3 regions of the Citrobacter amalonaticus genome follow, and region 3 is predicted to be linked to each of the others. Evidence: riboswitches for the same ligand, from Rfam matches in the RefSeq annotation. Region 3 holds a riboswitch; each other region holds the start of a gene.
What was found. Region 3 has a riboswitch for thiamine pyrophosphate ahead of thiB (thiamine ABC transporter substrate binding subunit). Riboswitches for the same ligand answer to the same signal wherever they lie in the genome.
Positions count from the first base shown of each region.

Region 1: it holds a riboswitch for thiamine pyrophosphate, as region 3 does, so the genes downstream of both, thiC (phosphomethylpyrimidine synthase ThiC) here and thiB (thiamine ABC transporter substrate binding subunit) in region 3, are expected to answer to the same signal.
Region 2: it holds a riboswitch for thiamine pyrophosphate, as region 3 does, so the genes downstream of both, thiM (hydroxyethylthiazole kinase) here and thiB (thiamine ABC transporter substrate binding subunit) in region 3, are expected to answer to the same signal.

Region 1 covers NZ_CP014015.2:1,535,580-1,538,853, forward strand. The annotation lists gene nudC (NAD(+) diphosphatase) at 1-652, opposite strand, end outside; gene AL479_RS07375 (Rsd/AlgQ family anti-sigma factor) at 750-1,238, shown strand; TPP riboswitch at 1,289-1,398, shown strand; gene thiC (phosphomethylpyrimidine synthase ThiC) at 1,484-3,274, shown strand, end outside.
Region 2 covers NZ_CP014015.2:138,562-141,835, forward strand. The annotation lists gene AL479_RS00670 (GntR family transcriptional regulator) at 1-384, opposite strand, end outside; gene thiD (bifunctional hydroxymethylpyrimidine kinase/phosphomethylpyrimidine kinase) at 426-1,226, opposite strand; gene thiM (hydroxyethylthiazole kinase) at 1,223-2,011, opposite strand; TPP riboswitch at 2,043-2,140, opposite strand; gene AL479_RS00685 (hypothetical protein) at 2,245-2,853, opposite strand; gene AL479_RS00690 (hypothetical protein) at 2,850-3,274, opposite strand, start outside.
Region 3 covers NZ_CP014015.2:2,769,489-2,772,762, forward strand. The annotation lists gene thiP (thiamine/thiamine pyrophosphate ABC transporter permease ThiP) at 1-355, opposite strand, end outside; gene thiB (thiamine ABC transporter substrate binding subunit) at 331-1,314, opposite strand; TPP riboswitch at 1,347-1,558, opposite strand; gene sgrR (HTH-type transcriptional regulator SgrR) at 1,592-3,247, opposite strand.

The sequences.
Region 1 (3,274 bases), 1.2 Mb from region 3:
TCGGGTCGATGACGATCTCGCCGCTGTCATACTCCGCCATAAACGCGGTCATCAGCGACATCGGGAAAGGCCACGGCTGCGAGGTGATATAGCGCAGGTTTTTAATTTTAATGCCGCTCTCTTCCATCACCTCACGCGCCACCGCCTGTTCCAGGGTTTCACCCACCTCAACAAATCCGGCAAGTACGGTATGTACGCCGTTGCGATGGCGAACGTGTTGGGCAAGCAGGATCGAATCCTCACGGCGAATGGCGACGATAATGCAGGGGGCGATTTGCGGATAGTAACGTTCCCGGCAGTGGGTACAGAGCATCGCCCACTCGGTTTTACTCGGCTGCATCGGGTGCCCGCAGTAGCCGCAGAACTTATGCGATCGATAAAACTCCGCCAGTTGCACACCGCGACCCGCCAGTTGAAACAGCCCCGCATCCTGATCGAGCACCTGACGAACCGATCCCATCTCGTGACGCCGATGCTGTAGCACCAGCCAGACTGGCTCCCCTTCCCACTCTCCGATTTGCAGCGCTGGCTGCCCGACAAGATCGAAATTTGCCGCGTCGCCGTGTGGCAATTCGCCATGAGGCAACCATAATTTTTGCTCATGGCTGACGATCCACCAGCCGTGATCTAATTTTTCAATAATACGATCCATAGCTCTTGCACTACCTTTGCTTCACTGGCATGTTGATAACATTATTTTTACAATTCCTGCGTGAGCAGTTTTTAAATCTACACTTGCGGAGTCAATCATGCTAAACCAGCTGGAAGACCTGACAGAGCGCGTCAGAGGAAGTAACAAACTGGTTGATCGCTGGCTACATATACGTAAGCATCTGCTCGTGGCTTACTACAATCTGGTTGGCATTAAGCCTGGCAAAGAATCGTACATGCGGCTGAATGAAAAAGCGCTGGATGATTTTTGTCAGAGCCTGGTCGACTACCTTTCCACCGGACACTTCAGTATTTATGAACGTATTCTGCATAAATTGGAAGGTAACGGGCAGCTTTTAAAAGCGACAAAAATTTGGCCGCTACTGGAAGCTAACACACAACGCATCATGGACTACTATGACTCCAGCCTGGAAACGGCGATTGATCACGATAACTGCCTGGAGTTTCAACAGGTTTTATCCGATCTCGGCGAAGCGCTGGAAGCCCGATTTGCGCTGGAAGATAAGCTGATCATGCTGGTCTTTGACGCCATGCATGACAATGCGGTCATTAAACGTCCTGCTTGAGTTCGGCGCACATAACGCGTAATTTACCCCTATTGCCTCTTATCAGAGGTTACATCTTGTCGGAGTGCCTGGTGTGAAAACACCGGCTGAGACCGTTAATTCGGGATCCGCGGAACCTGATCAGGTTAAAACCTGCGAAGGGAACAAGAGTAATTCTGCTTTATGCGTAAGCCTTAACGGGCGGCGCACACCTATTACTCCTCCGTCGTCTGACAAGCCATCTCCTTACTTTTTTGGAATGAGCTATGTCTGCAACTACCCCTAAATTGTCCCGCCGCGAACAGCGCGCGCAAGCACAACACTTTATCGATACGCTGGAAGGCACCGCTTTCCCGAACTCCAGACGCATCTACATCACCGGCTCGACGAGCGATATCCGCATTCCGATGCGAGAGATCCAGCTTAGCCCGACGCTCATCGGCGGCAGCAAAGCGGAGCCGCAGTTTGAAGAAAACGAAGCGATTCCGGTGTACGACACGTCCGGTCCCTACGGCGATCCCGAGGTGGCGATCAACGTTCAGCAGGGTCTGGCGAAGCTGCGCCAACCGTGGATTGACGCCCGTCACGACAGCGAGGTGCTGACCGATCGGAGCTCAGCATACACCAAAGCACGCCTGGCCGACGACGGTCTGGACGAGCTGCGCTTCACCGGCTTGCTGACGCCAAAACGCGCCAAAGCGGGTAAATGCGTGACTCAGTTGCACTACGCCCGCCAGGGGATCGTCACCCCGGAAATGGAATTTATCGCCATTCGTGAAAACATGGGCCGTGAACGCATCTGCAGTGAAGTGTTACGCCAGCAGCATCCGGGCGAAGGATTTGGCGCACGCCTGCCGGAGAACATCACGCCGGAATTTGTGCGTGATGAAGTGGCCGCCGGACGGGCGATCATCCCTGCCAACATCAACCACCCGGAATCTGAGCCCATGATTATTGGCCGTAACTTCCTGGTAAAAGTGAATGCCAACATCGGTAATTCCGCCGTCACCTCCTCCATTGAAGAAGAAGTGGAGAAACTGGTGTGGTCAACGCGCTGGGGAGCGGACACCGTAATGGACCTCTCCACCGGTCGCTATATTCACGAAACCCGTGAGTGGATCCTGCGTAACAGTCCGGTGCCGATCGGCACCGTACCGATCTACCAGGCGCTGGAGAAGGTCAACGGGATCGCCGAAGATCTGACCTGGGAAGCCTTCCGCGATACGCTGCTGGAGCAGGCCGAACAGGGGGTGGACTACTTCACCATCCATGCCGGGGTGCTGCTGCGCTATGTGCCGATGACCGCGAAACGTCTGACAGGGATTGTCTCGCGCGGGGGATCCATTATGGCGAAATGGTGTCTCTCTCATCACAAAGAGAACTTCCTCTACCAGCACTTCCGCGAGATTTGTGAAATCTGCGCCGCCTATGACGTATCGCTGTCGCTTGGCGATGGCCTGCGTCCGGGTTCCCTTCAGGACGCCAACGACGAGGCGCAATTCTCGGAGCTGCATACGCTGGGGGAACTGACGAAGATCGCCTGGGAATACGATGTGCAGGTGATGATTGAAGGCCCGGGCCACGTGCCGATGCAGATGATCCGTCGCAATATGACCGAAGAGCTGGAGCACTGTCACGAAGCGCCATTCTACACCTTAGGCCCACTAACCACCGATATCGCACCGGGTTACGACCATTTTACCTCAGGGATTGGCGCGGCGATGATCGGCTGGTTTGGCTGCGCGATGCTCTGCTACGTCACGCCGAAAGAGCACCTCGGGCTGCCGAACAAAGAAGATGTCAAACAGGGGCTGATTACCTACAAGATTGCCGCCCATGCCGCCGACCTGGCGAAAGGGCATCCGGGGGCGCAAATCCGTGATAACGCGATGTCGAAAGCGCGCTTTGAATTCCGCTGGGAAGACCAGTTTAATCTGGCGCTCGACCCGTTCACCGCCCGCGCCTACCACGACGAAACCCTGCCCCAGGAATCCGGCAAAGTGGCGCACTTCTGCTCCATGTGCGGCCCGAAATTCTGCTCAATGAAAATCAGCCAG
Region 2 (3,274 bases), 2.3 Mb from region 3:
CACCTCTTCCGGACACTTCACGACTCGTTTGTTGACCCATAAGGTGTCCGGTTTTTTCCCGCGCAGAACCACCTGTTGAGAAAACCCACGCGCCTCTTTGAGCGAATATTCAAAGATGTTGTTGATCTGCGTGCCGTAGCCGCGCGCACGCGTCACCACGCCCTCTTCTTCCAGCGCCTGCATCGCTTTGCGCACCGTGATGCGCGAGACACCCGTTAACTGACTGAGATCGCGCTCGCCGGGCAAGATGTTGCCATGCGCAAGCGCACCACTGCGCACGGCATTTTTCACCGTCTCGGCAAACTTGATATACAGCGGGGTATTGTCCACCGCTGAAATACGTTCGTTCAGTTGCGCGATAAGTTGAGTATGCGCTTGTTCCATGAGTCTTTTTCCTGACAGCCAGTCTGCTGCCAGTATATACGCTACCAATACGCGTGGAAATGATGAACCGGCCCAATGCCGTGCCCGACTTCCAGCGTGTCGGCCTGCGCCAGCGCCGCCGACAGCCAGATTTTAGCCTCCTGCACCGCCCCGGCCCAGTCACGATGGCGTGGACGCAGCGCGGCCAGCGCCGCAGAGAGCGTACATCCGGTGCCGTGCGTGTTTTTGGTCATCACCCGCGGTGCGGTAAAGCGCTGTTCACCGGTCGCCGTAAAGAGCCAGTCAGGACTTTGCTCATCGTCCAGATGACCGCCTTTCATCAGCACCGCGCCACAGCCCATCGCCAGCAGCGCCCGCCCCTGTTCCAGCATCTCCTTTTCCGTTCGCGCGTGCGGGCAATCCAGCAGCGCCGCCGCTTCAGGCAGGTTGGGCGTAATCAACGAAACCCGTGGCAACAGCCGCCTGCGCAATGTCTCAACGGCGGAAGGCGACAACAACGGATCGCCGCTTTTCGCCAGCATGACCGTGTCCAGTACCACATTCTGCACCTGATGGCGTTCCAGTCGCTCCGCTACCGCCTCGACGATATCGGTTTCCGCCAGCATGCCGATTTTGGTGGTATCGATGCGCACATCACTGAATACCGAATCGAGCTGGGCGGCGACAAAATCCGGTTCAATGCGATACACCGACTGCACGCCACGCGTATTCTGCGCCACCAGCGCGGTAATTACCGCACAGCCGTAAGCGCCGAGCGCCGAGAAGGTTTTCAGATCGGCCTGAATGCCGGCGCCGCCGCTGGGGTCGGTGCCAGCAATGGTCAGTGCGTTAATCCGTTTCATGCTGTGACCTCCGTATCCAGGGCGTAGAGCGCGTCGAGAAACGCCGGGACAAAACTGCCCGGTCCGTGACAGATTTTGCTGGCGCGCTGCCCTGCCAGTTTCATCCATCCACAGGCGGATGCGATGTTTTCGATCCGGCTTCCAGGTAGCGCGCAGCTGGCGGCGACCACGGCAGAAAGCGCACAGCCGGTGCCCACGACTTTCGTCATCAGCGGATCGCCGCCGGTGACGCTCAGAGTGCGCTCGCCGTCGGTGATGTAATCCACTTCGCCAGTAACGACCACAACAGCGCCGGTCTGGCGTGCCAGAATCTGCGCCGCCGGCAGAGCCGCTGCAACCGGATCGGTGGCGTCCACTCCGCGCCCCCCCGCGCTTTCGCCGGCTAACGCCAGGATCTCAGAGGCGTTACCGCGAATGGCTGCCGGTGTTAAGGCAAGGAGTTCAAGGCAGAAACGGCGACGATATTCAAGCGCGCCTACGGCGACTGGGTCCAGCGTCCAGGGGGTTTTGGCGCTGTTCGCCTGCTCAACCGCCGCCCGCATCGCATGCGCACGCGGTTGTGTCAGCGTACCGACGTTGATGAGCAACGCGCTGGCAAGGGCTGCAAACTGGCGAGCTTCTTCAGGCTCAATCACCATCGCCGGAGAAGCCCCCAGCGCCAGTAGCGTATTAGCAGTAAAACTCTGTACGACATCGTTGGTCATACAATGTGTTAACGGAGAGAGAATGCGAAAATCTTGTAAGGTACGAACCGCATGTTCGCGGCTGTGCAGGTCAGGCTGCATGGTTACGCTCCTGCCCGCGCGAAGAAGGGACACGAGCAGTGTCTGACTTCCCTACGCTGGCATTATCCAGATCAGGTGGTACGGGTATTTCTCAGCCCTTCGTGAAAAGGGGCACCCCGAGTCATTAACGAAATTTTTCTGCGTGACGAGTTAAGTCACCCGCGTGATGATACCCTCACCGGCCCGATTTGTAACCCTTTCGCTACTCTGCATTTGCCTTTTCAGCCTGAACATTAATAGTGAAAACCGCCACCCGCACGGCCGCCGCCAATATGATCGCCGCCGCCTAAGCCATGCGCGCTATGTGAATTCGCCGCATTATTGCTACCATTTCCAGTGCCATGCTCTGCGTGACTGGCCCCTGCAGAACGAGAATTTCCGCCTTTAACTGTCGGGCCAAATGCACTATTAAAAGCAACCGCTACCTGCGCATGCTTTGGCAACGATCCCGCAGGCACCAGACCATGCGATGTTTGCACCAGTGCTGTTGGTTTCAGACTCCCTGCAGCCACATTAATCGTATTTTTCCCCGTGCCAATGGCACCAATTACATTAGCTTTGGCCATCGCTTCGTCGTGGGCTTTTATCGCGTTAGCAAGATCATCCTCTGCCGCCTTTAAATTCGAGAAGGCCTGCGACTGAAATGCGCCTGCGCGATTTGACGCATCTGCCCAACTTGACACACTCCCTTTACCATAATTCGCTTGCGCGGCGGCGACATCTCCTTTTGCCGCGTCAACCATTCGTTGGGCATGAGCAACGGCTTGTTGTGCCTCCGCAATCTCAGAAGCACCTGCAGAAAAGGACGTCAGCAGAATAAGTCCTAAAAGCGTATTTCTCATTTCGCCCACCCCAGCATCTGACGCTGATCGTTCAGCACGGCTAACCGCCCGTTGGTATACACGACAAAATAATGTAAACCTTGCTGATAGATTGTCGCTTTTTCCGCTTTCTCATCGACGGCGGCCGGAACACCATCAATATCTAACCCTGTACTCACCTTTTTAATTTCCATGCCTTCAAAGTGATATACCGTTTTTTTCTTTGCCGCCTGAGCATGTTGCTTTACCGCTTTACGCGCATTGGCATATGCGTTTTGCTCCGCGTTATTGATCATCATCTGTTGATGAGACTGTTCAACCTGATAACAGACATCACGACTCACGCCTTTGGCTTCGCAGCGTGCGAGGCGCTGTTCTTCCGATACACAGCCAGACAAAATACTGCTCGCAAGGAGCATATAAACGATTTTTTTCACACTTA
Region 3 (3,274 bases):
CCTGGCGTCCATAGACGCTGAGAATACCAAACACCGCGACCAGCACCGGGAGGATCAGCGTCATGGCGCACAGGCGCAGCAGGGCCAGACGCCCCGGAAAGCGGCGTCGGTACAACGCGCGGGCAAGGAAGATGGCTGGAACGACAGAAAGCACCGCTGACAGGAAGGCCTGCCAGAAGGAAAAACGCACCACGTGCCACAGGTAGCTGTCCTGCCACAGCGAGGACCACGCCGCCTGCGGCGCGTTGAACCACAATGCCAGAAAAGCGGCCAGCGCCACCGCCACCATCAACGTGGCGGCACAAAGGCCTGGGATCAGCCAGCCGGCAATTAACGGCTGACGGCGCGTTGCCATTCGCTAATCCATGCCTGGCGCTGTGCCGCCACTTCCGCTGACGTGAATTCCAGGGTCGTTGCGGGTTTCGTCAGTTGTTCGAATCCGGCAGGCAGGGTGACATTCGCCACCGGATACATCCAGTTGCCGGTCGGGATAGCATTCTGAAACGCAGGCGAAACCATAAATTTGAGGAATTTTTCCGCCAGTTCAGGCTGCTTACTGGCTGCGGTACGCGCGGCGACCTCCACCTGCAGGTAATGGCCTTCACTAAAGTTGGCCGCCACGTAGTTCTCTTTTTTCTCTTCGATGATGTGATACGCCGGAGAGGTGGTGTAGCTCAGCACCAGATCGCTTTCACCTTTCAGGAACAGGCCATAAGCTTCGCTCCAGCCTTTGGTGACGGTGACGGTTTTTGCCGCCAGTTTTTGCCACGCCTGCGGCGTTTTATCGCCATACACTTTCTGCATCCACAGCATCAGCCCAAGTCCTGGCGTGCTGGTGCGCGGATCCTGATAAATCACCCGCCATTTCTGATCGCTCTCGACCAGTTCCTTCAGGCTCTTCGGTGGGTTTTTCAGTTTGTTTTTGTCATACACAAAAGCGAAGTAGCCGTAATCAAACGGGACGAAGGTGTCATTCTTCCAGCCGCCAGGAACATTGACCGCCTCGCTGGCGACACCGCTTTTCGCGAACAGTTGGGTTTGCGTCGCCGCTTCCAGCAGGTTGTTATCCAGCCCCAGCACCACGTCGGCCTTGCTGTTTTTCCCTTCCATCCGCAGGCGGTTGAGGAGTGAAACGCCATCTTCCAGCGCTACCAGTTTCAGCTCGCAGTTGCAGTCGGCTTCAAAAGCTTTTTTCACCGCCGGGCCAGGGCCCCAGTCTGCGGCGAACGAGTCGTAGGTGTAGACGGTAAGAACGGGTTTTGCGAAGGCAGGCGCTGCGCACAGGAGTAAAAGGGGAAGACATTTTTTCAACACTTTGCACCTCAAAAGATGGGTGGCAAAGGATTTTGAGCGGTAGCCTCAAATCCCTTCGCCGGCGTTATCCGGATCAGGTTCGACGGGTATTTTCTCAGCCCATACACTTCATCATTCAGGCAGCCTCTGAGTTCGCTCACCCCAGTCACATAGTGTTCTATGCTCCTGGGGATTCACTCGCTTGCCGCTTTGATGCAGCTTGAATGATTTTGTGTATGTTTAATTAGCACCCCGTTGAGAACGGCGTTAGTGTAGTGATTTTGCCGCGTTGCGGCAATCAGGGATCCGGCGGGGCAAACCACGCGGATTTAAAGTCGAACCAGCCGAGGGTGTTCATGCGCAAGCCGCGCATACTGCGCTGGCCCTGAATAATCAGCCAGTGGTGGATCAGCGGGACAATCGCTTTGCTGGCAAGCAGTTGCTGACACCACACGGCCAGATTCATTTCGCCGGTGCGCCAGCGCGCGGCATCGGCTTCCCAGTCCAGCGGAATACAGTGCTGTAACAGCGGGACTTCACACAGGTGCGCGAACAAAGAGAAGTCGAGCGGCAGGGTGAAGTTGGCGCTGTTAAGCCAGATGTCGCTTTCAATTTCCCCGGCATGCCATTGATCGTAGTCGATCTCCTGAATCTCTAGCTTCACCTGATGTTCAGCCAGGAGCTGACTCATGATCTGTGCAATCACCTGGTGTTCTATGTGTTCGTGATAATAGGTCAGCGTGAGCGTCTCCAGCCCGGCGGGTTTCTCGCCGTGGCCCGGCCGCGCATGATGCCAGCGCGGCAGCAGGCCATAGGCCGGGAACCAGTGGCGCTGATACTGTTCATCGGCATAGTAAAGCAGGTTGCTTGGTGACAGTATGCGGCTGACCCACTCCCGGACCGCCTGATTGGCGCCGCGATGGGTACGGGCGTCGAACAGCAGGTAATAGCACCCCTCTTCCAGACGGCTTTCGATGGCTTTTTCGTCGTCAGTGGGACCTTTCAGCGTCAGACCGCCGTTCGGCTCATCGCCGATATCCGGCAGTACCCAGACGTTCACTTCATCAATCAGGGCCCGAAAGCCGAAGAAATCGTCAAAAGCATGGATTTTTAACTGGTTGCGCGTATTCCGTATCACCGCGTACGGGCCGGTGCCAATCGGATGGCTGGAAAAATTGCTCAGGGTTTCCCATTCGCGCGGCAGGATCATCGCCGGGACCTGACCCAGCAGCCACGGCAGCCAGCGATCGGGTTGCGAAAGATGAATGTCCAGCGTCCAGGGCGTTGGCGAGACGATCTCGCTGATGTGCGAATAGAGCGGTAAGGCGTTAATGCGCGTTAGTGACGACACCACATCGTCCATTTCCAGTTCACGCCCGTGGTGAAAATGGATCCCTGGACGCAGGAAAAAGCGCCAGTGCAGGGGAGAAATTTGTTGCCAGTGGTGGGCAATGTCGGCTTCCAGTTCCCCATTTTCCTCATTTACGCGAGTCAGGGCGCTGAAGATTTGGCGGGCAATGTGGGTTTCTGAGCGACGTAATGCGCTGCCTGGCAGCAGATTTTGCATCGGGCGGTAGTAAAGTACGCGCAGGATGTGACGGCCCTGACGGAAGCTGCGGCCCAGATGGGAAACCAGCATCTGCCGCACGGCCGTTTTGTCGCCGACCAGTTGCACCAGTTGATCGATGCGATCCTGCTCCAGCAGATCTTCCGCACGCTGCTGCTGGAGCGCCAGTCCGGTATACAGAAAGGTCAGGCGTGAACGTTTTCCGCGTCCCACTTCCGCCTCCCACGTCAGCCAGCCGCGCTCCTGCATGGTATTGAGCAGCGTGCGCATATGACGGCGCGAGCAGCTCAGCAGATCCGCCAGTTCGTTGAGCGTGGTGTCCTGCGTTTTGCCGTCGCAGCATTGCCACAAGCGGATGAACTGTTGTTGCAGACGGCCAGAAGACATAAAAGGGGAACTCCTGCGGAAAACTCA